Regions from separate parts of the Nocardiopsis sp. M1B1 genome, predicted to be linked through region 2. Evidence: riboswitches for the same ligand, from Rfam matches in the RefSeq annotation. Region 2 holds a riboswitch; the other holds the start of a gene.
What was found. Region 2 has a riboswitch for S-adenosylmethionine ahead of thrC (threonine synthase). Riboswitches for the same ligand answer to the same signal wherever they lie in the genome.
Positions count from the first base shown of each region.

Region 1: another riboswitch for S-adenosylmethionine. It lies ahead of ACSTA4_RS08440 (aminotransferase class V-fold PLP-dependent enzyme); the one in region 2 lies ahead of thrC (threonine synthase).

Region 1 is NZ_CP196194.1:1,943,266-1,955,139, reverse strand. It holds gene ACSTA4_RS08455 (FtsX-like permease family protein) at 1-287, opposite strand, end outside; gene ACSTA4_RS08450 (ABC transporter ATP-binding protein) at 284-1,099, opposite strand; gene ACSTA4_RS08445 (hypothetical protein) at 1,096-1,365, opposite strand; gene ACSTA4_RS08440 (aminotransferase class V-fold PLP-dependent enzyme) at 1,554-2,903, opposite strand; SAM riboswitch class IV at 2,965-3,079, opposite strand; gene ACSTA4_RS08435 (DUF3870 domain-containing protein) at 3,294-3,689, shown strand; gene ACSTA4_RS08430 (CaiB/BaiF CoA transferase family protein) at 3,686-5,023, shown strand; gene ACSTA4_RS08425 (acyl-CoA dehydrogenase family protein) at 5,201-6,391, shown strand; gene ACSTA4_RS08420 (nitroreductase/quinone reductase family protein) at 6,533-7,000, shown strand; gene ACSTA4_RS08415 (RelA/SpoT family protein) at 7,134-9,311, opposite strand; gene ACSTA4_RS08410 (adenine phosphoribosyltransferase) at 9,900-10,454, opposite strand; gene yajC (preprotein translocase subunit YajC) at 10,664-11,029, opposite strand; gene ruvB (Holliday junction branch migration DNA helicase RuvB) at 11,350-11,874, opposite strand, start outside.
Region 2 is NZ_CP196194.1:6,035,806-6,047,679, reverse strand. It holds gene ACSTA4_RS26205 (serine hydrolase domain-containing protein) at 1-282, shown strand, start outside; gene otsB (trehalose-phosphatase) at 338-1,168, opposite strand; gene ACSTA4_RS26195 (DUF3263 domain-containing protein) at 1,444-1,728, opposite strand; gene ACSTA4_RS26190 (S8 family serine peptidase) at 1,959-3,128, shown strand; gene ACSTA4_RS26185 (class I SAM-dependent methyltransferase) at 3,539-4,315, shown strand; gene ACSTA4_RS26180 (GrpB family protein) at 4,859-5,455, shown strand; gene ACSTA4_RS26175 (alpha,alpha-trehalose-phosphate synthase (UDP-forming)) at 5,534-6,970, opposite strand; SAM riboswitch class I at 7,253-7,394, shown strand; gene thrC (threonine synthase) at 7,408-8,667, shown strand; gene ACSTA4_RS26165 (ubiquitin-like small modifier protein 1) at 8,756-9,034, shown strand; gene ACSTA4_RS26160 (GNAT family N-acetyltransferase) at 9,166-9,648, shown strand; gene ACSTA4_RS26155 (PadR family transcriptional regulator) at 9,733-10,353, shown strand; gene ACSTA4_RS26150 (ATP-binding cassette domain-containing protein) at 10,528-11,499, shown strand; gene ACSTA4_RS26145 (ABC transporter permease) at 11,496-11,874, shown strand, end outside.

The DNA.
Region 1 (11,874 bases), 2.8 Mb from region 2:
TCCTCGGCCTGCTCGACCGTCTGGGGTGCGGTGACCACGGCGTCCGCGCCCCGGAGGCGTTCGGCGGGGACCGACGAGCGCAGCCCGGTGTCGGCCAGCACGCCGCCGACGGTGACGAACGCCGATCCGCCCAGGACCGCGACGGCGACGGCGGCCAGCACTCCGGCACGGCCGCGCGCCAGCTTCAGCGCGAGGGGGCCGCGTCCGCCCACGAGGCCCTGGTCGCAGGCGGGACCGGAGCCAGAGGCCGAGCCGGAAGCCAGGCCCGGTCCGGGGGTCGCCGTCATCGGTCGGCCTCCGCCCCGGCCGTCTCCAGGGAGGCCAGGCGTCCGGCCAGGTCCGCCGCGGAGGGGGCGCGCAGGACGTCGGCGAGGCGGCCGTCGGCCATGACCGCGGTGGCGTGCGCCCTGGCGGCGGCCTTGGGGTCGTGGGTCACCATGACGACGGTCTGGCCGAGTTCGTCCACGACCTCCCGCAGCAGGCTCAGGACGCTGTCGGCGGTCGCACCGTCGAGCGCTCCGGTGGGCTCGTCCGCGAAGACGATGTCGGGCCGGGAGGCCAGGGCGCGCACGATCGCGATCCGCTGCTGCTGGCCGCCGGAGAGCTCCGTGGGCCGGTGGCGCAGCCGCCGCCCCACACCCGTCCGGTCGACGAGCGTACGCAGCCAGCCCTGGTCGGGGGTCCGTCCGGCCAGGCGCAGCGGCAGGGTGATGTTCTCCTCCGCGGTGAGCGTGGGCACCAGGTTGTAGGACTGGAACACGAAGCCGATCCGCTCGCGGCGGAACTCGGTGCGCCGGGGCTCGCGCAGGGAGCCGACGTCGGTGCCGCCCACCACCACCGAGCCCGAGGTGGGGCGGTCCATGCCGGACGCGCAGTTGAGCAGCGTGCTCTTGCCCGATCCGGACGGCCCCATGACGGCGAGGAAGGAGCCGCGGGGCACCCCCAGCGACACCCCGGCCAGGGCGGAGACGACGCCCTCGCCGTCGGAGTACACGCGGTGGACGTCGGTGAGCCGGACGGCCTCGCCGTCGGCGTCCGGACCGGCGGAACCCGGTGCGGTGGGGGCCGGTGCGGTGGCTGTCTCCTCCGCGCCCCTCACCGGTCGCCCCTGCGGACCAGGACGACCAGCGCGACGAGCGAGACCAGCGCCGCGAGTCCGAAGGCCGACCCGATCAGCTCGTGGCCGAGCAGGGACAGCGCGCCGTTGGCCGTGGCGGTCCCGGCGAGGACGACCCCGAGCAGGGCCAGCAGGGCCCGGCGGGCGGGTGTGCGCCGAGGTCGGGAGGGCGCGGGGGACGACTGCGGAACGGAGGGCGACGGGGCTCCGGCGATCGGAGCGTCGATGCGGTAGGGGTCGTCGGACACGGCTGCTCCCGGGGTTCGGTGGGTGACTGGACACGGCCGGTGTACCGCCCGCCGTGTCGTCTCCGACGCTACGGAGGCGCGGCCCGCCGAAACATCCCGCTCACCCGCCGACCGCTGCTACAGCCAGCTGTAGTGGCGCCCGACCGAACCCTTCCGGGCAGCCATCGCACCCGTTCCCGGGGCCGCCGTCAGAGCACCCGCGCGGGGTCGGGCACCGGGGCGAGGCGGCCGTCGCAGTCGGCGTACTCCCAGCGCGGTCCGCGGGCCACGAGCTCGGCGACCGCGCCGACGAGGCGGTCCACGTGCTCCCGCGTGGTGCCCACCCCCAGGCTCGCCCGCGCCGCCTGAGCGTGCCCCCGGGGCAGCAGGCGCCGGGTGAGCGGGTGGGCGCAGAACAGGCCGTCGCGCACCCCGATCCCGTACTCGGCGGACAGGGCCGCGGCCAGCAGGTCGGCGGGCAGGCCGTCCACGGTGAACGACACGATGCCCACCCGCGGGTGGTCCCCGCCCCACAGGGTCAGCTCGGTGACGCCGTCGACCGCCGTCAGCCCCGCGCGCAGCCGCTCCAGCAGCGCCGACTCGCGCACGTGCAGGAGTTCCTGGGTGGCGGGGGCGAGGGCGTCGCAGGCGGCGGCCAACGCCACGGCGCCCAGCACGTTGGGGCTGCCCGCCTCGTGCCGCGCGGGCAGGTCGTTCCACACCACGTCGTGCTCACCGACCAGCCGCGTGGCCCCGCCGCCGGACAGGTAGGGCGCGGCCTCGCGCAGCCAGTCGGCGCGGCCGGCCAGCACCCCGGAGCCGAAGGGGGCGTAGAGCTTGTGGGCGGACAGGGCGACGTAGTCGGCGCCGGTCCCCTCCAGGCTGAAGGGCAGGTGCGGCACGTACTGGGCGGCGTCCACGACCACGCGGGCGCCCTCGGCGTGGGCCGCCTCCACCAGTTCCTCCACCGGCCAGATCTCGCCGGTGACGTTGGAGGCGGCGGTCACGCACAGCAGGCGCGGGCCCTCGGGGGCCCCGCGCAGCGCGGCGGCCGCGGCCTCCACCGCCTCCTCGGGGGAGGCGGGCAGCGGCAGGCGCACCACCCGCCCGGCGCGGGCGGCGGGGTGCTCCCAGGGCAGCAGGCTGGCGTGGTGCTCGGACTCGAACACGACCACCGTGCAGCCCTCGGGCACCGAGCGGGCCAGCAGGTTGAGGGCGTCTGTGGTGCCGCGCACGAACACCACGGCGTCGGCGGGCCGGGAGCGCGCGCCCACGAAGCGGGCGACGCTGCGGCGGGCGCGCTCGTAGGCGTCGGTGCTGACCTGGGAGTGGTGGCCCGCGCCGCGGTGCACGCTGGCGTAGTAGGGCAGCGCGGCGGACAGGGCCTCGGCCACCGGGGTCAGGCACGGGGCGCTGGCCGCGTAGTCGAAGTTGGCGTACTCGACGCGTCCGCCGGTGACCAGGGGGACGCCCTCGTCGGAGGTGACGACGGTGCACGCGGCGGCGTCGGCCGGGGGCTCAGCGGAACGGGCGGCGTGGACGGGAACGGCAGTGGTCATGGAAGCACCTCTCCTGTGGGTCGTGGGACCCGCGGAGATGTCACTCCGGTAACGCCTCAGGGGTCCGCGCTTGTCCGACACGGTCGTGTCGGGACCTGGTCCTCACCCGGGGCACCCCACCGCGGTAGGAGGGTTGCCGACCAGCTAGCCGGGGCTTGACGCTGGTACTCGTGACCTGCGAGGCACACTAACACAGCCTTCCGACCCGCGGCAGGGGGAGGGGATGTGGCCCGGACCACCGAGCCGCTTGACAGCGGCGCGCGCGGTGGGGACATACTTGTGCCTGCCTGCCCTCACGCCGCGGGTGTCCGGTTTCTCCCGGCCGCCCTCCAGGCGCGAGACTCCAGAGCGTCGGAGTTTTCGCGTGCCCGTGAGCGAGAGGTGTGCACCTTGTACGGCGACGACCGTATCCAGCAGGTTCTGCGCAATCCCAGGGTCGTCCTGGTGTCCGGCTACGCCCGCCTGCCCGACTCGGTGGCGAGCCACTCCCAGTACCAGCGGCTCGGCGTCGTGCTGGCCGTGGACACCGCCGACGGGCGCGTCGTCGCCGCGGACACCACCCTGCTCACCGAGCTGGCCAGGGACTTCTTCCGCGCCCTGGTCGAGGGGGAGTCGGTGACCGGGGACGTCGCCGAACTGGTGCGACGGGTGCAGACCCGGTACGCGGGCCAGTCCGGCGCCGCGCTGACCACCGCCCTGCGCCGCTGCCTGGAGACCTACGTCCAGCTCCGGGAGGGCGACCAGTTGCCCGCGGACCCCGAGTCCGGGGAGGAGGCGCGGCCGTGACCGACGACCTGCGCGCGGACGGGACCCCCGCCGGAGCCCGGGCCGGAACCGGCGCCGAGGCCGGAAGCGGGGCCGAACCCCAGATCGGAACCGAGAGCGCGACCGGGGCCGCGCCGCTGCCGCTGGCGGGCGTGCGCGTCGCCGACCTGTCACGCGTGCTGGCCGGCCCCTACGCCACCATGCTGCTCGCCGACATGGGCGCCGAGGTGGTCAAGGTGGAACAGCCCGGGCGCGGCGACGACACCCGTTCCTGGGGCCCACCCTGGGCCGGGGAGGCCGGACCGGAGGGGCACGGCGAGGCCGCCTACTTCCTGTCGGTGAACCGCAACAAGCGCAGCCTCGCCGTGGACCTGAAAGACCCTGAGGGACTGGCCGCGGTCCGGGAGCTGTGCGCGGCCTCCGACGTGGTCGTCCAGAACTTCCGGCCCGGGGTCATCGACCGGCTCGGGCTCGGCTACGAGGCCGTCAGCGCCCGCAACCCGGCCGTCGTGTACTGCTCGGTGAGCGGGTTCGGGCCCGGGCACGAGCCCGCGACGCGCCCCGGCTTCGACATCGTGGTGCAGGCCGAGAGCGGGCTCATGGCCACCACGGGGCCCGCGGAGGGACCGGCGAGCAAGGTGGGCGTGGCCCTGACCGACGTGCTCACCGGGCTCAACGCCGCCGTGGGAATCCTGGGCGCGCTCATGCGGGCCCGCGTCACCGGGCGCGGCGAGAACATCAGCGTGTCGCTGATCAACTCCACCCTCTCCGGCCTGGTCAACCTCACCCAGCAGGCGCTGGTGACGGGGGCCGAACCCGCCCGGGTCGGCAACGCGCACACCACGATCGTGCCCTACCAGACCTTTCCGACCGCGGACGCCGAGATCGTCGTCGCCGCCGGGAACGACGCCCTGTACCAGCGGCTGTGCGCGGCCCTGGACCGCCCCGACCTGGGCGCGGACCCGCGCTACGCCACCAACCCCGGCCGGGTGGCGCACCGGGAGGAACTGGTCGGCGAACTGTCGGCGACCCTGCGCTCCCGACCCGCCGACCACTGGATGGAGCTGCTGGTGGGGGCCGGGGTGCCGGTGGGACGGGTGCGCGGAGTGCTCGACGCGCTGCGCACCGCCGACGCCAGCGGCGACGACGTCCTGCGCACCGTCAAGCACCCCACCGCCGGGTTGATCGAACAGGTCCGCGCGGGGTTCCGGCTGGAGGGCACCCCGCCCCCGCTCGGCGCGCCGCCGCTGCTGGGGCAGCACTCCCGGCAGATCCTGGCCGAACTCGGCGTGGACGGGGCCGACGTGGACGCGATGGTCGCGCGCGGCGCCGTCCAGCAGCCCGACCTGTCCTGAGGTCCCAGCGGACCGCACCGGATCCACCCGGCCGCGCCCCGGGGCCGTTCAGGGCCCCGCACCCGGTCCGCGGACCACCGCCCGTCCCTCCTCCGGGTCCCGCACCCGGATCCGAGGACACCGTCCACCTCCCGCACGGCCGCACCGGCCGTCAGCACCACGAAGGGACACCCCACCATGAGCGACTCCCGCAAGCCCGCCGCCCCGGACCCGCACGACTTCCTGGCCGTGGACGCCGATCTGTCCGACACCGAGCGCGACGTCCGCGACGCCGTGCGCGACTTCGCCTCGCGCGAGCTGGCGCCGAACGTGGCCGAGTGGTTCGAGGCGGGCACCCTGCCCGACCCGCGCGGGCTGGCCAGGGCCTTCGGCTCCCTCGGGGTGCTGGGCATGCACCTGGAGGGGTACGGCTGCGGCGGCTCCAGCGCGGTCGCCTACGGTCTGGCCTGCCGCGAACTGGAGGCCGTGGACTCGGGCCTGCGCAGCTTCGTGTCGGTGCAGGGCTCGCTGGCGATGGCGGCCGTCCACAAGTTCGGCTCCGAGGAGCAGAAGCAGGAGTGGCTGCCGCGCATGGCCGCCGGTGAGGCGATCGGCTGCTTCGGACTGACCGAGCCCGACTCCGGTTCCGACCCGGGCTCGATGCGCACCCGCGCCCGCAGGGACGGGTCGGACTGGGTGCTCGACGGCACCAAGATGTGGATCACCAACGGGTCGGTCGCCGACGTGGCCGTGGTGTGGGCCGCCACCGAGGAGGGCGTGCTCGGGTTCGTGGTGCCCGCCGACACGCCCGGGTTCTCGGCCAACGTCATCCACCGCAAGCTGTCGCTGCGCGCGTCCATCACCTCCGAACTGGTGCTGGAGGGCGTGCGCCTGCCCGCCGACGCGGTGCTGCCGGAATCGCGCGGCCTGGGCTCGCCGCTGTCGTGCCTGAACGAGGCCCGCTACGGCATCGTGTGGGGCGCGGCCGGTGCCGCGCGCGCCTGCTACGAGGCGGCCCTGGAGTACGCGCTGAGCCGCGAGCAGTTCGGCCGGCCGATCGCCGGGTTCCAGCTGACCCAGCGCAAGCTCGCCGACATGGTGGTGGACGTCAACCAGGCGGCCATGACCGCGCTGCGGATCGGGCGCCTGAAGGACGAGGGCCGGTGCCACCACAACCACGTGAGCTTCGGCAAGCTCTCGTGCGTGGCCGCCGCCCAGCGGGTGGCCGCGGCGGCGCGTTCGGTGCACGGCGCCAACGGCATCACCCTGGAGTACCCGGTGATGCGGCACATGCTGAACCTGGAGACGGTCGCCACCTACGAGGGCACCGAGGAGATCCACGCGCTCAGCATCGGCCAGTCGGTGACGGGGATCTCGGCCTTCCGCTGAATCCCGCCCCCGGGGCCCGCTCTCCGGTCCGGGTCAGGGCCGGTCGGCGGTGGTCCGCCGCGGGGCGCGCGCCTCCCCCCGGTGCCGCCGGGCGCGCACAGCCACCAGAATGGGGAGCAGCCGAGCGAGGGAGTTGCCGAGATGGGGAACGAGCCGACGAAGCGGTTCGAGATGACGGGGCTGCGGCGGACCGCCAACGCCGTCGTCAGCGGCTTCGTCAAGTACGGGGTGTGCCTGCCCGAGTTGCACCTGCTCACCACGCGTGGGCGCAAGTCGGGCTTCCTGCGCACCATCCCGCTCAGTGTGCTGGACAGCGACCGCGGACGGTTCCTGGTCTCCCCCTACGGGGAGGTGGACTGGGTCCGCAACCTGCGTCAGGACGGCTTCGCGACGCTGCGCCAGGGCGGCTGGATCGAGCTGATCAGCGTGCGCGAACTGGGGGCCGCGGAGGCCGCCCCGCTGCTCAAGGAGTACCTGGACCACCCGCGCGCCGCCATGGTGGGCCTGTACTTCGAGACGCCGCCGGACGCCCCCGAGGAGGCGTTCGCGGCCGAGGCCGAACGCCACCCGGTGTTCGAGATCGTGCGCTCGACCACGATCCGCATCTGACGGCGCGCACGGGCTCCGGGCTCCCCACGCGGGCGTCCGGGGCCCGGCCGTGTCCGGTCCTGCCCGCGCGGCCCCGGACACGGGACCGCGGCGTTCCCCGTGCCCGCGGCCCCTCCCCCGCCGTCCGGCCGGGTCAGTTGCGGACGCGGAAGACGTCGTAGACGCCGTCCACGCCCCGCACCGCGCGCAGCACGCTGCCCAGGTGGGCGGGGTCGGCCATCTCGAAGGTGAAGCGGCTCTGCGCCACGCGGTCGCGGCTGGTCTGGACGGTCGCGGACAGGATGTTGACGTGCTGGTCGCTCAGCACCCGCGTGATGTCCGACAGCAGCCGGGACCGGTCCAGGGCCTCCACGTGCAGCGCCACCAGGAACATCGAGTCCTCGGTGGGCGACCACTCCACCTTGACCATGCGGTCGGTGTCCAGCGTCGCGGTGTTCACGCAGTCCCGGCGGTGCACCGACACCCCGTTGCCCCGGGTCACGAAGCCGACGATCTCGTCGCCCGGCACGGGGGTACAGCACTTGGACAGGCGCGCCCACACGTCGGCGTCACCCTCCACGACCACGCCCGGGTTGCCGTGCTGGCGCTGGCGGGTGGCCGCCTTGGTGGGCAGCGCCGACTCGGCGATGTCCTCGGTGTGGCTCTCCAGGCCGCCCATGGAGTCGACGAGCTTGCCGACCACGTGCTGGGCGCTGACCTGGCGCTCCCCCACGGCCGCGTACAGCGAGTCCACGTCCGGGTAGCGCAGGTCGCTGGCCAGGCCGATGATCGCCTCACCGCTGAACAGGCGCTTGACCGGAAGCTCCTGCTTGCGCATGACCTTGGCGATCTCGTCCTTGCCCTGCTCGATGGCGGCCTCGCGGCGCTCCTTGGTGAACCAGTGCCGGATCTTGTTGCGGGCCCGGGCGCTCTTGACGAAGTTCAGCCAGTCCCGACTGGGCCCGGCGTCGGGCGTCTTGGAGGTGAGGATCTCCACCGTCTCGCCGTTGTGCAGCTCGTTCTCCAACGGCACGAGGCGGCCGTTGATGCGGGCGCCCACGGTGCGGTGGCCGACCTCGGTGTGCACGGCGTAGGCGAAGTCCACGGCGGTGGCGCCCTGGGGCAGCGAGATGACGTCGCCGCCCGGGGTGAAGACGAACACCTCCTGCACCGACAGGTCGAAGCGCAGCGACTCCAGGAACTCGCCCGGGTCCTTGGTCTCCTGCTGCCAGTCGATGAGCTGGCGCAGCCACTGCATGTCGGAGCTGCCCCGGGGCTTGCTCTCGCCCCCGCTGCCCCGGTCCTCCTTGTACTTCCAGTGCGCGGCGATACCGTACTCGGCGCGCCGGTGCATCGCGCGCGTACGGATCTGGAGCTCGACCGGGTTGCCCGAGGGCCCTATGACCGTCGTGTGCAGCGACTGGTACATGTTGAACTTGGGCATCGCGATGTAGTCCTTGAACCGGCCGGGCACCGGGTTCCACCGCGCGTGGATGGTCCCCAGGGCCGCGTAGCAGTCGCGGACGCTGTCCACCAGGACCCGCACGGCGATGAGGTCGTAGATCTCGTCGAAGCCGCAGTTGCGGGCGATCATCTTCTGGTAGATCGAGTAGTAGTGCTTGGGCCGCCCGCGCACGGTGGCCTTGAGCTTGGACTCGCGCAGGTCGGCCGAGACCGCCTCGATGACCTCCTGGAGGTAGACGTCGCGGCGCGGGGCGCGCTCGGACACCAGGCGGGCGATCTCGTCGAAGCGCTTGGGGTAGAGGGTGGCGAAGGCCAGGTCCTCCAGCTCCCACTTGATGGTGTTCATGCCCAGCCGGTGGGCGAGGGGGGCGAAGATCTCCAGGGTCTCGCGGGCCTTCTTCTCCCGTTTGGCGCGGGAGGGCAGGTAGCGCAGGGTGCGCATGTTGTGCAGCCGGTCGCACAGCTTGATGACCAGCACGCGGATGTCGCGGGCCATGGCCATGACCATCTTGCGCACGGTCTCGGCCTGGGTGGCCTCGCCGTACTTGACCTTGTCGAGCTTGGTGACCCCGTCGACCAGCTCGGCGATCTCGTCGCCGAAGTCCGAGCGCAGCTCGCCCAGGGAGTAGTCGGTGTCCTCGACGGTGTCGTGCAGGAGGGCGGCGGCCAGGGTGGCCTCCTGCATACCCAGCTCGGCGAGGATCGTGGCGACGGCGAGGGGATGGGTGATGTAGGGGTCGCCGCTCTTGCGCTTCTGGTCGCGGTGGTGGTGGGCCGCGACCTCGTAGGCGCGCTCGACCAGCCGCACGTCCACCTTGGGATGGGTGGCCCGCACTGTCTTGATCAGTGGTTCGAGCACCGGGTTCATCGTCACTCCCCGCTGGGCGCCGAGTCGGGCGAGCCTTCTGCGTACTCGCACCGTGGAGGGCGTGGTGGAGGGGGACGGCTGCCGCGTGGCCCCCGCTCCGGAGACGTCGGAGGGCGCCGCTCCGTTCGCGGCGCCCTCCGGCCGGTCTCCCTGTGGACTTGTGGTGGCGCCCCGCGCGCCGGTGCCGTCCGCCTGCCCCTGGGGCGCGTTCGGCCGCGGTTCCTGGGAGGCGCCCCGCCGCGTCTCGTCCGTCGGTACCGCCCCGGTCGAAACCACTTCGCTTGGCATGCCTACCTCCCGCGGATCCGTCCGGTCGCGCGGGCGCCGTCAGCGCCGCCCGGCTCCACCGGTGCACGTGCGTGTCATCAGGGCCAGTCGTGACGTGGCCGCCGCGGTACCTCTCCCACCAGTCTAGTGGGGCCGTTCCCGTCGGGAACGGCCTCGGCCTCCCCGCTCCCGCCGCGCCCGGCGGCGGGTGTGACACTGGCCACCGGGGGTTCACCCCCGGTGGTGGAGTACGTCAACGATGACGGGCCGTCGCGCATTCCCCGTGGGGAGGGGCGTCGGCCGCGGCGCGGGTCGGCCGGATCAGACCGTGAGGAGGGTGTGCAGCTCCACGTCGGGCACCCTGTCCCGTCCCCGGAGCGCGGAGAGCTCCATCAGGACGGAGAATCCCACGACCGTACCACCCGCCTTGCGGACCAGGTCCACCGCGGCCCTGCCGGTGCCGCCGGTGGCGAGGACGTCGTCCACGATCAGCACACGGCTGCCCGGGGAGACCGCGTCGGCGTGGATCTCGACGGTCGCGGTGCCGTACTCCAGATCATAGGCCTGACCGATGGTTCGTGAGGGCAGTTTCCCGGCTTTGCGCGCGGGGACGAAGCCCGAGCCCAGCGCCATGGCGACCGGGGCGCCGAAGATGAACCCGCGCGCCTCCAGTCCGACCACGTGGTCCACCCCCGCGGAGCGGAAGGGCGCGGCGAGGCCCTCCACGGCGGCGGCGAAGGCCTCCCGGTGGTTGAGCAGCGGCGTGATGTCCTTGAACAGGACGCCGGGCTGCGGGAAGTCGGGAATGTCGCGGATGTGCGCCCGGATGAGCTCCGGGCTGGGGACGGGCGCCGCGGTGGCGGTGTCGTCGGGCATGTCGGGATGGGCCTTCTGCTGGGTTCTCGTGCTGTCGGGGCCGGGGCCCTCGCGGGAGTCGCGGCGGCGACCCGTGGTCCGGACGGCCGGACACGGCGGTACCGGCCCCCCGCGCGGGGGGCCGGTACCGGGGTCGGACGCGCGCGGGCCGTCCGCTCACCGCGCGGGGCGCGGAGCGGAGGCCCGAACCCCCGAGGAGGTGGGTACGTCTAGCCCTTGGGCTTGTCGTCGTCGCCGAAGTCGGGGCGGTCCTCCACAGGCGTGTCGTCGGCGGCCGGGGTGACGACCTCTCCGACACCGGCCTTGAGCATGCGGATGCGGGTCCCGGGCGCGATCTCCAGCAGGACGTCCTGCTCGTGGATCTCGACGACGGTGGCGAAGATGCCGGCCTTGGTCATCACCTCGACACCGGGGACCAGGGCGTTGTGCATCTGCGTCTCCTGCTGGCGGCGCTTCTGGGCCGGGCGCCAGAAGAGCAGCCAGAACACCAGGAGGATCAGCAGGAACGGGAACAGCATGCTGAAGAGCCCACCGGTGGGCTCTCCTTCGGCAGCGAGGTGGTAAAGGCCCTGCACGGGGGCGTCCTTCCTGACGTTTCGTCGTGTGGCCGACCGCTGTCGGATGGGACACCGCGACGGCCACCTTCTTCGCATCGGCACGAACCGCGTGGTCCGGGCCTGTCCGGCACGTACAACGCGCCAGAGGGCCGAGTCGTTCCACCGGTGTCGAACGACACGTACGGAGTCGTGCCCCGTATCGGCTGTTTCGTCCCAGCTTACGTGGCGTGGGTCACCGGTATCCCACCGGACGAGATCGGAGTGTTAACGGTTCGCCCCCGATCCGCGCGGCCGGAACCCATTGTGCCCGGACCGGGGCTCCGTGTCAGACGCACTGATCAGGGACTCGCCGTGCCGTTGTGACCCGCGTTGCCCGCGGGGGCGGAGTTGCCCGTGGTGCCGCCGCCGTTGGCCGCCGCCGCACCAAAGGCCGCGTCCGGCGGCGGGGTGAGCCCCATGTGCGCCCAGGCCTGCGGGGTGGCCACCCGGCCGCGCGGGGTGCGGGCCAGGAATCCGGAGCGGACCAGGAAGGGCTCGGCGACGGTCTCCACCGTCTCGGCCTCCTCCCCCACCGACACCGCCAGCGTGGACAGGCCGACCGGGCCGCCGCGGAACCTCCTCATGAGCACGTCGAGGATGGCCCGGTCCAGCCGGTCCATGCCCAGTTCGTCCACCTCGTAGAGGTCGAGGGCGGCGCGGGCGGTGTCCAGCGACAGCCGCCCGTCCCCGCGCACCTCGGCGTAGTCGCGCACCCGGCGCAGCAGCCGGTTGGCGATCCGGGGGGTGCCGCGCGAGCGCCCGGCGATCTCCACGGCGGCGTCCGCGTCCAGGGGCGCGCCGAGCAGGCCCGCCGAGCGCTGGAG
Region 2 (11,874 bases):
CAGGGGCCGGTGCCGTCCTCCTACGTGCGCGCGAGCTGGCAGCCGCACGTGGACGCGGGGGCCAGGCTGTGGCGCGGCCTGGGCTGGCTGGTCACCCCGGAGGGGGTGGTCTACCACAACGGTTTCACCGGAACGAGCCTGTTCATGCACCCGCAGAGCGGCCGGTACGTGGGCATGCTCACCAACGCCGTGCACTACGGGCGCGACCGGACCGGGCTGGTGGACCTGCGGTCGGCCGCGCGGTCGGCGCTCACGCCGCAGGCGCACGAGTCCTCGTCCTGAGACGGGCGGCGACGGCTGACGCGGGCGTTGGGAGCGCACCCACACCTCGGAGGAGTCAGGCCTCCGAGGCGCCGCGGATCGCCTCGGCGAGCCCGCCCAGGAGGTCGGCCAGCCCCGCGGGGCCGGGGACGACCAGGTCGGCGGCCTCGGCCACGGCGGTGACCTCGTCCGAGGACGAGCACACCTTCAGGCCCTCGACGCCCTGGGACCGCAGCCCCGCCACGGCGTCGAACGCGGGCAGGTCGCCGAGGTCGTCACCGGCGTAGAGCACCGCGCGCGGGCCCGTCTCGGCGACGAGCGCGGTGAGCGCCGCGCCCTTGTCCACACCCTGTGGACGGAGCTCGACCACCATCCGGCCCGGCTCCACCTGGAGGTCCGACCGCCGAGCCAGTTCGCTCAGGGAGGGAGTGAGCAGGGCGAGCGCGCCGTCCGGGTCGGCGGTGCGCCTGGTGTGCACCGCCAGCGAGCGCCCCTTGTCCTCGATCCAGGTGCCCTCCGGGGCGCCCAGGTCGTCAAGCAGGCCGGGCAGCTCCTCGCGCACCACCGCCACGCCGGGCGGCGCGGGCGCCGCGGCCACACGCCCGCCCTCCCAGCGCTCGGCGCCGTAGTGGCCCAGCACGGTGATGCCGGGCACCCGGTCCAGGCCGCCCAGCCGCACCGCCGTCTCGGCGGGGCGGCCGGTGACCACGGCGACCGAGCCCAGGAGCCCGGCCAGGTCGGCGAGCACGTCCACGATCCCCGGGTAGGGGGCGGACGTGCGCGGGTCGGCGACGATGGGCGCGAGCGTGCCGTCGAAGTCGAAGGCGGCCAGCGCCCGCTCGGGTGCGGCGAGGAAGGCGTCGAGCGCGGTGCGTCCGGCGTCCGTGCTGGGTTGGGGCAGGGACATGGAGGGCCTTTCCGGTGGGGCCGCGGATGCGGGCCGGGCGGGACCGCCAGACTACCGACGCGCCCCCGCGCCGACGGGCCTCCACCGCGTGTGTGACGGTTGTTTCAGCGGATGTCCGTGCGGTGTTGTGCGTTCGGTCGGCCTCGTGGGACGGCGCTGCCGCTCTCCGTCGCGGGGGTGGCCCGGACGGAGGGCGCCGGCGGGACCGCGGGTGTCGTCACCGGGGCGCGGGGTGGGTACGAACGACCCAAAGAAGAAGAGGGATACGGGAAACGTCAGAGCTGGATGCCCAGCTGGCGTGCGTTGCGTTGACGGCGGCGGTCGGCGCGAAGCCGGCGCAGCCGCTTGACGGTCATCGGGTCGAAGGCGAGGGCCTCCGGCCGTTCCACCAGCCCGTTCAGCAGCTGGTAGTAGCGGGTCGCGGAGAACCCGAACTCGTCACGGATCGCCTGTTCCTTGGAGCCCTCGAACTTCCACCACTGGCGTTCGAAGGCGAGGATGCGCTGCTCGCGCTCGGCGAGGGCCGACTGACCGTCTTCGGTCGGACCGATATTCGGCATGGGACACCCCCTGGACGGGAAATTGGTTTGTCCGGATCGGCCCGACTCATGCTAGCGACTCGACATGCCGGATGAGGAGCCGAAACCGCAGGACTGGCACCAGGGATACAGTTACGTTCTCTACCCCTCAGGCCACTTGTCCACGCCTGAATCCTGTGCTCGTGACAGAATTGCCGGGGTCCGGGGAGGGCCGCGTGGAACGTCGACCGCATCGTTCGAGGGAGCCTGACGTGCTCGGGGGCAACAGCCGCAACAGGATACACACACGCCGCGCCCGTGGCGGGGCCAGCGCGGTCTTCGCAGCCGCCACCGCCGCCGTCCTCGGTCTGACCTCGGCTCCGGCCGCGGCGGACCTGATCCCCGACTACCGGCCCGAGCAGTGGGGACTCCAGGCCGTGGGGGCGCCGCAGCTGTGGGAGGAGAACCAGGGCCAGGGCGCCACGGTCGCGCTTCCGGGCGTCTCCGTCGACGAGGGGCACCCGGACCTGGTCGACAACGTCCAGCTGGACACGCGTTTCGGTGAGAACGGCGGCGACGTCGAGCAGGGCAACGCCGCGGCCGGGCTGGTCGCGGCCCACGGGTACGGCAGGGACGCCGACGGCGGCGTCCTGGGCGTGGCGCCCGAGGCCACCATGCTCGTGCTGCCCACGCAGGACCGGCTCGCCGAGGCCGTGCGGTTCGCCTCCCAGGAGGGCGCCCAGGTCATCCTGCTGCCCGAGCCCGCCGGGCCCGACCTCGCCGAGGCCACCCAGGAGGCCTCCGACAACGGCGCGCTGGTCGTCGGCCCGGCGGGGGAGGACGAGGACCCCAACGTGCTCAGCGTCGCGGGGGCCGACCAGGACGGAGCCCTCATCGAGGGCGCGCCCGGGGCCGGGATGATCGCGCTGACCGCCCCCGGCGCCGACCTGGTCACGTCGGGACCGGAGCCGGGCCAGACCGAGGTGACCGGGGCCCCCTACGCCGCGGCGATGGTCGCCGGGGCCGCCGCCCTGATGCGCGCGGAGCACCCGCAGCTGCGGCCCGACCAGGTCCGCGACGCCCTGGTGGACGGCTCCCAACCCGGCCCCGACGGCCTGCCCGCGCTGCACCTGCCCAGCGCGGAGCAGCAGGCGTCCGGCGTCGCCCAGGACATCCCGCTCATCGACGAGGACCTGGCCGGACAGGGCGAGCAGTCGGGTCTGGTGCCCGCGTGGGCGTGGTTCGTCACCGTCGGCGCCGTCGTGGTCCTGGGCGTGCTCGTCCTGGTGGTGTGGGTGCGCCGCTCCAACGCCGACCCCTACGGCGTGAAGGCCGAGCGCCGCGAGCAGGACGAGCTGATCGCCGCCGAGCGCGCCGCGGAGGCCGCGCCCGCCAGCCGCCGACGCAAGGGCGGACGCCGCCGCAAGACGCGCGGCAACTGAGCCGCGACTGAGCGACCGGAGCCGTCCGTGCCCGCCCCTCGGGGGAGGGCACGGACGGTTTTCCCTTCCGGGGCTTCCCCGGCTTTCGCGCGCCCCTTCCGGAGGCCGCCGTGGCGGGTCGTCCCCTGCTCCCGCGCGCCCGCGTTCCGCAGCCTCGGCCCCGGAGGCCCCCGGCCCGGTTCCCGCGCCCTCTCCGGGACGCCCCGGTTCCGGACGTCCCTGTCGCGCCCCGGTTCCGGTTCCGGACGCGCCGTAACCGGCGGGTCCACGGCGCCACCCGTGTGGGACCGCTCACACCCCCGCGCCGAGGGCGGGGCCGTTAAGCACTGGCGTCCGGCTCCGCCCGGCGGATAGCGTCCTCACCGCCGGGCACCCCGCCCCGGGGCGCCCACGACAGGGCGGAGAAGCACATGACGCGCATGGCCGACGGCAGCGCTGGCGACGCCGACTACGGTGTCATCGCCCGCACCTACACCGACCACCGCCGTCCCGACCCGCGGATCGCGGCCGCCGTGCACCGCGCGCTCGGTGACGCGCGCACGGTCCTCAACATCGGTGCGGGCGCGGGTTCCTACGAGCCCCTGGACCGTGAGGTCACCCCCGTGGAACCCTCCGCCAGCATGCGGGCCAAACGCCCGGACGCCCTGCCCGCGGCGGTCGACGCCGTCGCCGAGAGCCTCCCCTTCCCCGACGGGGCCTTCGACGCCGCCATGACCACGTTCAGCGTCCACCAGTGGCGCGACCTGGAGGCCGGGCTGGCCGAGGCCCGGCGGGTCACCACGGGCCCCGTGGCCGTGCTCACCTGCGACCCGGACCTGGTCCGCGACTTCTGGCTCCACGAGTACGCGCCCGAGGTCCTGGACACCGAGGCCCGCCGCTACCCGGCGATCGCCGACCTGGCCGCGGGGCTGGGCGGCGCCACCAGCGTCGTGCCCGTCCCCGTGCCACTGGACTGCTCCGACGGGTTCAACGAGGCCTACTACGGGCGGCCGGAGGGCCTGCTGGAGGTGGGCGCGCGCCTGTCCTGCTCGGCGTGGAGCTTCGTGGACGAGGCGGTGCACGAGCGGTTCACCGCCCACCTGTCCCGGGACCTGGCCGACGGGACCTGGGACCGCCGGTTCGGACACCTGAGGGGAGTGCCCGAACTGGAGGGTTCGCTGGTGCTGGTGGTGTCGCTCCCCGACTAGGCAGTGTTTTCTTTGGACCTCCGCTCCGCTTCGGCCCACCCGTCGCCCGCCATCGCCCGTCGGGGACGCTGCGCGTCGGGACGGGCTACCGCCCTCAACGGACGCCTGCGGCGCGGTGTCTTCCTTGTCCGGGCGCCCGGAGAACGGGAATGGGGTTGTAGCAGGCACAGCGGCGCCTACGACGGGTTCGCTCGTGCCCACCCGTCGCCCACCACCACCCTCAAACGACGCCTACGGCGCAGTTCTCCCACGGGAACCCGTCTCCGGCACCTCCAGAACCCCGTGGGCGCCCGAACCAACCCCCCACAAGCTGAGACCGGTTCAAAAAACAGACCCTAGGCGCTGTTCCGCCCGCCGACCGGGGCCCGGCGGGCGCGCCGTGCGGTCCTCCTGGCCGGAACCGGACACCGGACACCGGACACGGTGCGTGGTCGCCGCACGTCACGGACCCCCGACGGGCTGTGACGTCACGTCTGCGCGTGCATATGTAAGCAACGCCGGACGGGCTTGACGCGGACACCCGAGGCGACAAGGCTTTGGAGAATGTCACCCCTCGAAGCGTCTCCTCTGCCCTCACGGGGCGAGCCGCGGGCCGTGATCGCGCCCGAGTTCCGCAACCTCGTCAACGGGCGCGTCCGCCTCTCCGAGTACGACCCCAAGTGGCCCTACCTGTTCCGGCGCGAGGACGGGAGGATCCGCGCCGCCCTCGGCGACCGCGTGCTGCTCTTCGAGCACGTCGGCTCCACCGCGGTGCCCGGCCTCGCCGCCAAACCCTGCGTGGACCTGCTGCTCCTCGTCGCCGACTCCTCGGACGAGGCCGCCTACCTGCCCGACCTCGAAGCCGCCGGGTACCCCCTGGTGATCAGGGAGCCCGACTGGTACGAGCACCGGGTGTTCAAGGGCTCCGAGGTCAACCTCAACCTGCACGTGTTCAGCCGGGGGTGCGAGGAGGCCGAGCGCATGCGCCGCTTCCGCGACCACCTCATCGCCGACGCCGACGCGCGCGAGCGCTACACCGCGGTCAAGCGCGAGCTGGTGGGGCGGACCTGGGACCGCATCCAGGACTACGCCGACGCCAAGAACGACATCGTCCGGCAGCTCCTCGCCGAGGCGGACGCCGGGAGGGGCACCGCCGGCTGACCGGTTTCCGGCCGACCGGGCCGCGGCCGAGGGGCGTGTACCGTCTCCCGACGGCGGACACGCCCCCGCCCTCCGAACTCAGCCCAGCGAGCGCAGCTGGTCCTGGAACCACCGGCGCGGCGGCAGCGCCACCGCCGCCTCGGCCAGTCGCTCCCTGCGCCTGCGCCGCTCCTCGGCGGGCATCGACAGCGCCTCGTGCAGCGCCTCCGCCGTCTCCACGGTGTCGTAGGGGTTGACCAGCAGCGCGTGCCCGCCCAGCTCGTCGGCCGCCCCCGCCTCGTGCGACAGCACCAGCACCGAGTCCCGCTCCGACAGGACCGGGCCCTCCTTGGCGACCAGGTTCATGCCGTCCCGGATCGGGTTGACCAGCAGCACGTCGGCCATCTGGAACGAGGCCAGCGAACGCGGGTAGTCGTCGTTGACCTCCAGGATCAGGGGCGTCCACTCCGGGGTCGCGAACTCCTCGTTGATCTCCTTGGCGGTCCGCAGCACCGCGTCGGTGTACTCCCGGTACTCTGGCACGTCGCCCCGGCTCGGGTAGGCGAACGCCAGGTGGGTCACCCGCCCCCGCCACTCCGGGCGGGTGGTCAGCAGCTCGCGGTAGGCCTCCAGGCCCCGCACGATGTTCTTGGACAGCTCCGTGCGGTCCACCCGCACGATCAGCCGCGTGTCGCCGACCGCGTCCCGCAGGGTGCTCCGGCGCGAGGCCACGGCCGGGTCGGCGGCGCTCTGGCGCAGCCCCTCCTCGTCCGCGCCCAGGGCGTGCACGCCCACCCCGACCACCCGGCCGCCGTGCTCCACGGTGCGCCGCTCGAAGTCGACCTTCGCGCGCAGGATCTCCTCGCAGCAGCGCAGGAAGGCCTCCGCCCAGCGCGGGCTGAGGAAGCCCAGCCGGTCCGCGCCCAGCATGCCCTCCAACAGCTCGCGCGCGACCTGCCCGGGCAGCATCCGGAAGTACTCCGGGGGAGCCCACGGGGTGTGCGAGAAGTGCGCGATGCGCAGGTCGGGGCGGCGCGCGCGCAGGATCCGCGGCACCAGCGCCAGGTGGTAGTCCTGCACGGCGACGCGGGCGCCCTCGGCGGCGCCCGCCACCAGGGCCTCGGCGAACGCGTTGTTGTAGGCGGTGTAGTCCTCCCACGTCCGCCGGAAGTGCGAGCCGAAGGACGGCTTGTTGGGGGTGTCGTACAGCATGTGCTGCACGAACCACAGGGTCGAGTTGGCCACCCCGGTGTAGGCGCCGTCGAAGGTCTGCCGGGGGATGTCCAGCATGTGGACCCGCATGCCGTCCAGGTCGTGGGCCTGGTCCAGCCGGGCCTGCGGCGCCTCCGCCGCGGCCCGCCGGTCGGCGTCGGACAGGGCGGCGCACACCCAGATGCTGTCGATCTCGGTGGCGACCGAGATCATTCCCGACACCAGTCCGCCCCCGCCGCGCCGATGCTCCAGCGAGCCGTCGTCGGCGGTCGAGAAGGACACGGGTCCTCTGTTGGAGGCGATGAGGATCTGTGCCTTGTCCACGTGGTCGTCCTCTCGGAGAAAAGCGGTCGGGGCGGGGCGGTGGTGAAAGGGGGTCGCACCTTATGTCTCGCCTGTCGACAGCCGCCCCAAACCCCGCGCGGGTCAACGAGGGTGCGCGTCACACGGCCGCCGCGCCGGGGGCGCGCCCCACCGGTCCGGACCAGCACCGTCTCACCATGTGAGCCGTTTAGTGTTACCCGGGTCACCAGGCGTGGAAAACCGGCCGACACCTCCGTTACAGTTGCGGTGCGGATCCGACAGGACCAGCGCAAAACTTCATATTGCTCATCCAGAGGGGTGGAGGGACCGGCCCTGCGAAGCCCCGGCAACCATTCCAGCATGTGACACCCGCGAACCCGCGGGACGGCTGGGACAGGTGCCAACTCCGGCCTGGGGACAAGGTGTCCGCCAGGAAAGATGAGGGGAGACGCCTCGCCATGGCGATTGCCGCCACCGAACCCACCGCCGCCCGCTCCTTCGGCCCCGGCACCGCGCTCTCCTGTCGCGAGTGCGGCGAGCGCTACGAACTCACCCCCCGGTTCGCCTGCGAGTTCTGCTTCGGCCCCCTTGAGGTCGCCTACGACTTCGGGACCGTCACCCGCGCCGACATCGAGAGCGGCCCCAAGAGCATCTGGCGCTACCGCTCCCTCCTGCCCGTCCCGGCCAACGTCGCCGAGCTGCCCAACATGGCCCCCGGCCTGACCCCGCTGGTGCGGGCCGACCGCCTCGCGGCCGAGCTGGGCCTGGACTCCCTCCACGTCAAGGACGACTCCGGCAACCCCACGCACTCCTTCAAGGACCGCGTGGTCGCCATCGCCGTCGAGGCCGCCCGCACCTTCGGGTTCACCACCCTGTCCTGCTCCTCCACCGGCAACCTGGCCGGAGCCGTCGGCGCCGCCGCCGCGCGCGCCGGGTTCGAGTCCTGCGTGTTCATCCCCGCCGGGCTGGAGGAGGCCAAGGTCGTCATGGCCGCCGTCTACGGCGGCAAGGTCGTGGCCATCGACGGCAACTACGACGACGTCAACCGCTTCTGCTCCGAGCTCATCGGCGACCCGGTGGGCGAGGGCTGGGGCTTCGTCAACGTCAACCTGCGCCCCTACTACGGCGAGGGCTCCAAGACGCTGGCCTACGAGATCGCCGAACAGCTCGGCTGGCGCCTGCCCGAGCAGATCGTCGTCCCGATCGCGTCCGGCTCCCAGCTCACCAAGATCGACAAGGGCTTCCAGGAACTGGTCAAGCTCGGCCTGGTCGAGGACCGCCCGTACCGGATCTTCGGCGCCCAGGCCACGGGCTGCTCCCCGGTCGCGCAGGCCTGGGACAAGGGCATCGACGTCATCCAGCCGGTCAAGCCCGACACCATCGCCAAGTCGCTGGCCATCGGCAACCCGGCCGACGGGCCCTACGTGCTGGACATCGCCAAGCGCACGGGCGGATCGGTGGAGCACGTGGGCGACGACGAGATCGTCGACTCCATCAAGCTCCTCGCCCGCACCGAGGGCATCTTCGCCGAGACCGCGGGCGGCGTCACCACCGGCGTGCTGCGCAAGCTCGTCCGCGAGGGCAGGCTCGACCCGAAGGCCGAGACGGTCGTGCTCAACACCGGCGACGGGCTCAAGACCCTGAACGCCGTCGACGCCGGGGTGAGCGCCACGATCAAGCCGTCGCTGAGCGCCTTCACCGACGCCGGTCTGGCCTAGAACAGTGCCTTTCGGGGCCTCCGCTCCGCTTCGGCCCGTGTCCCGCCGCCCCGACCACCCGTCATCTCCCACGAGAAGGAAGTCCGCCATGAGCGCCAGCGTCCGCGTGCCCACCATCCTGCGCACCTACACCAACGACGCCTCCGAGGTCACCGCCGAGGGCGCCACCCTGGCCGAGGTCATCGACGACCTGGAGGCCAACTACCCCGGCATCCGCGCCCGCATCCTGGACGACGGCGGCAAGGTGCGCCGCTTCGTCAACGTCTACATCGGCGACGAGGACGTGCGCTTCGAGAAGGGCCTCCAGACCGAGGTCGCCGACGGCGCCCAGGTCTCCATCATCCCGGCGGTCGCCGGGGGCTGCTGAGCCCCGCCGTGAGGGGCGGTCGCGGCGCGACAGGGCGCCGGGCCGCCCCTTCGCCGTCTTCCGTGACCCGCGCGGGAGGGCGCTCCGGAAAACCCGGTGCGCCCGTGACCGCCGCTCCCTAGCCTGGGCGTATGGGCATCGAGATCCGGCTGTTCCGGGAGTCCGACAGGGAAGCGGTCATCGCTCTGGCACTGCGCGCGTGGGAACCGGTGCACGCCTCGCTGCGCCGGGTCCTGGGCGAGGAGGTCTACCCGGCCCTGGTCCCGGACTGGCGGCGCAGCCAGTACGACGAGGTGGCCGGGAGCGTCGACGCCGGGGACCAGCGCGTGTGGGTCGCCGAGGCCGACGGAGCGGTCGCGGGCTTCGCCACCGCCAGGATGCTGCCCGAGGACGACATGGGGGAAATCCACCTGCTCGCCGTCGACCCCGACCACCAGGGGCGGGGCGTGGGGACGGCGCTGACCGGGACCGCCACCGACTGGATCCGCGAGCAGGGTGCGGCGGTGGCCATGGTCGAGACGGGCGGCGACGACGGGCACGCCCCGGCCCGCGCCACCTACGAGCGCGCCGGCTACACCGCGCTGCCCGTCGTGCGGTACTTCCGCAAGCTGTGATGCCGAGTGGCCCGGCCCCGGCCCGCCGAACCGCCCCGTTCCTGCTCGTAGGCTGGAGAGGATTCCGGTCGAACGAGGGTGGAGATGTCGGCGACGCGGCTGTTGGTCCTGGGTGTGGTGCGCATGGAGGGGCAGGCCCACGGGTACCGGGTGGGCCGTCAGCTCCTGGACTGGGGCACCGAGCACTGGGCCAACATCAAGTGGGGCTCCATCTACCACGCCCTGCGCAAGCTCTCCCAGGAGGGCAGGCTGCGCGAGTTCGTCGCCGAGGGGGACGAGGTGGTCGACCGCGTCTCCTACGCGATCACCGAGGAGGGCGAGGCCGAACTCCACCGCCTCATCCGCCGGGGGCTGTCCCACAGGGGGGACCCCGCGATGCTCTTCGCCGCGGTCACCCTCATGCCCGCCCTGCCGCGCGCGGAGGTCGTCGCGCTGCTGGAACAGCGCCTGGAGCTGCTGGAGAGGACCGACGAGGAGCTGCGGCCCTCCGAGGGCTGGGGCGAGCCCGCGCACGTGCGCGAACTCTTCGGCCTGTGGCGGGGCACGCTCGGGGCCGAGGCCCGCTGGACGCGTGAACTCGTCGCCTCCCTGCGGGCCGGGGAGTACACCATGGCCGACGACGGCCCCGATGCTTTCGGGCTGCCCCCGAGGCCTGGGGCCTTCGGGTCGCCCCCGGCCTCGGGGGCGGCCGCCCGCGACCGCTGACCCGGCGGCCCGTCCGCTCCCGTCGGCTCCGCCGCCTCGGCTTTCCCCGCCCGTGCGGGCCTCCGTCGCCGGGGCCGCCTTCCCGGGGGCGCGGACCGGACTCTTATTAAACTTTGAATATCTCGCCCCGTGGTGCACACTCTCTCTCGTACTCAAGTTTTAATAAGGAGAGGGATGATCCACACACGTGGGCTGACTCGGGACTTCCGGGTCGGCAAGGAGGTCGTCCAGGCCGTCCGCGGCGTCGACATCGACGTCGCGGAGGGCGAGCTGGTCGCCCTGCTCGGACCGAACGGCGCGGGGAAGTCGACCACGCTGCGCATGCTCACCACCCTGCTCGAACCCACCTCGGGCACCGCCGTGGTCGCGGGGCACGACGTCCGCACCGCTCCCGCCGAGGTGCGCCGCAGGATCGGCTTCGTCGGCCAGGGGCACGGCGCCGGAGAGGACCAGCGGGCCCGGGAGGAGCTGTACACGCAGGGGCTGCTGTACGGGCTCGACCGGCGCACCGCGCGCCGCCGCGCCGACGGGCTCCTGGACCAGCTGGAGCTGGGCGCCGCCGCCGACCGGGAGGTCACCAAGCTCTCCAGCGGACAGCGCAGGCGCCTCGACATCGCCATGGGGCTCATCCACGAGCCGGGGCTGCTGTTCCTGGACGAGCCCTCCACCGGACTCGACCCGCACAGCCGCGCCAACCTGTGGGAGCACATCACCCGGCTGCGCGACCGGACGGGAACCACGGTCGTGCTCACCACCCACTACCTCGACGAGGCCGACGACATGGCCGAGCGGGTCCTGGTCATCGACCACGGTCGGGTCATCGCCGACGGCACCGCCGACGAGCTCAAGGGCAAGGTCTCCGGTGACCTGGTCACCCTCACCGTGCCGGACGCCGAACGGGCGCGCACCGCCGCCGAGGTCGCCGAACGGGCGCCCTCCGCCGGAACCGCGGAGGTGCTCGCGGAAGCGGGGCGCGACGCCGAGGTGCGCCTGCGCGTGGAACGCGGGGACACCGTGCTGCCCGAGCTGCTGCGCGGGCTGGACGCGGCAGGGGTCCCGCTGCTCTCCGTCCGAGTGCAGCGGCCCACCCTGGACGACGTGTTCCTGACCCTGACCGGACGCAGCCTGAGGGAGGAGGGGGCATGAGTTCCCACGAGGTGACCGCGACCCCGGCGGAGAAGGCCGGGGCGCAGAGGGCTGAGGCGACCGCGGTGCGGGGGCCGGGCCTGGTACGCGACACCGTGACCGTCTTCGCCCGCCAGATGCGGCCGTTCCTGCACCGGCCGCTGATGCTGTTCTTCGGCATGCTGCAACCGGTGCTGTACCTGGTGCTGTTCGCGCCGCTGCTGACGGGGCTGGCCGGTGCCGAGGGGCAGGACCCGTGGCAGTGGTTCGTCCCCGGACTGCTGGTGATGCTCGGCCTGTTCGCAGCCGGGTTCGCCGGTTTCGGGCTGCTGCCGGAGATGTCCTCCGGAGCGCACGAGCGGCTGCTGGCCACCCCGGTGAGCCGGGTGTCGCTGC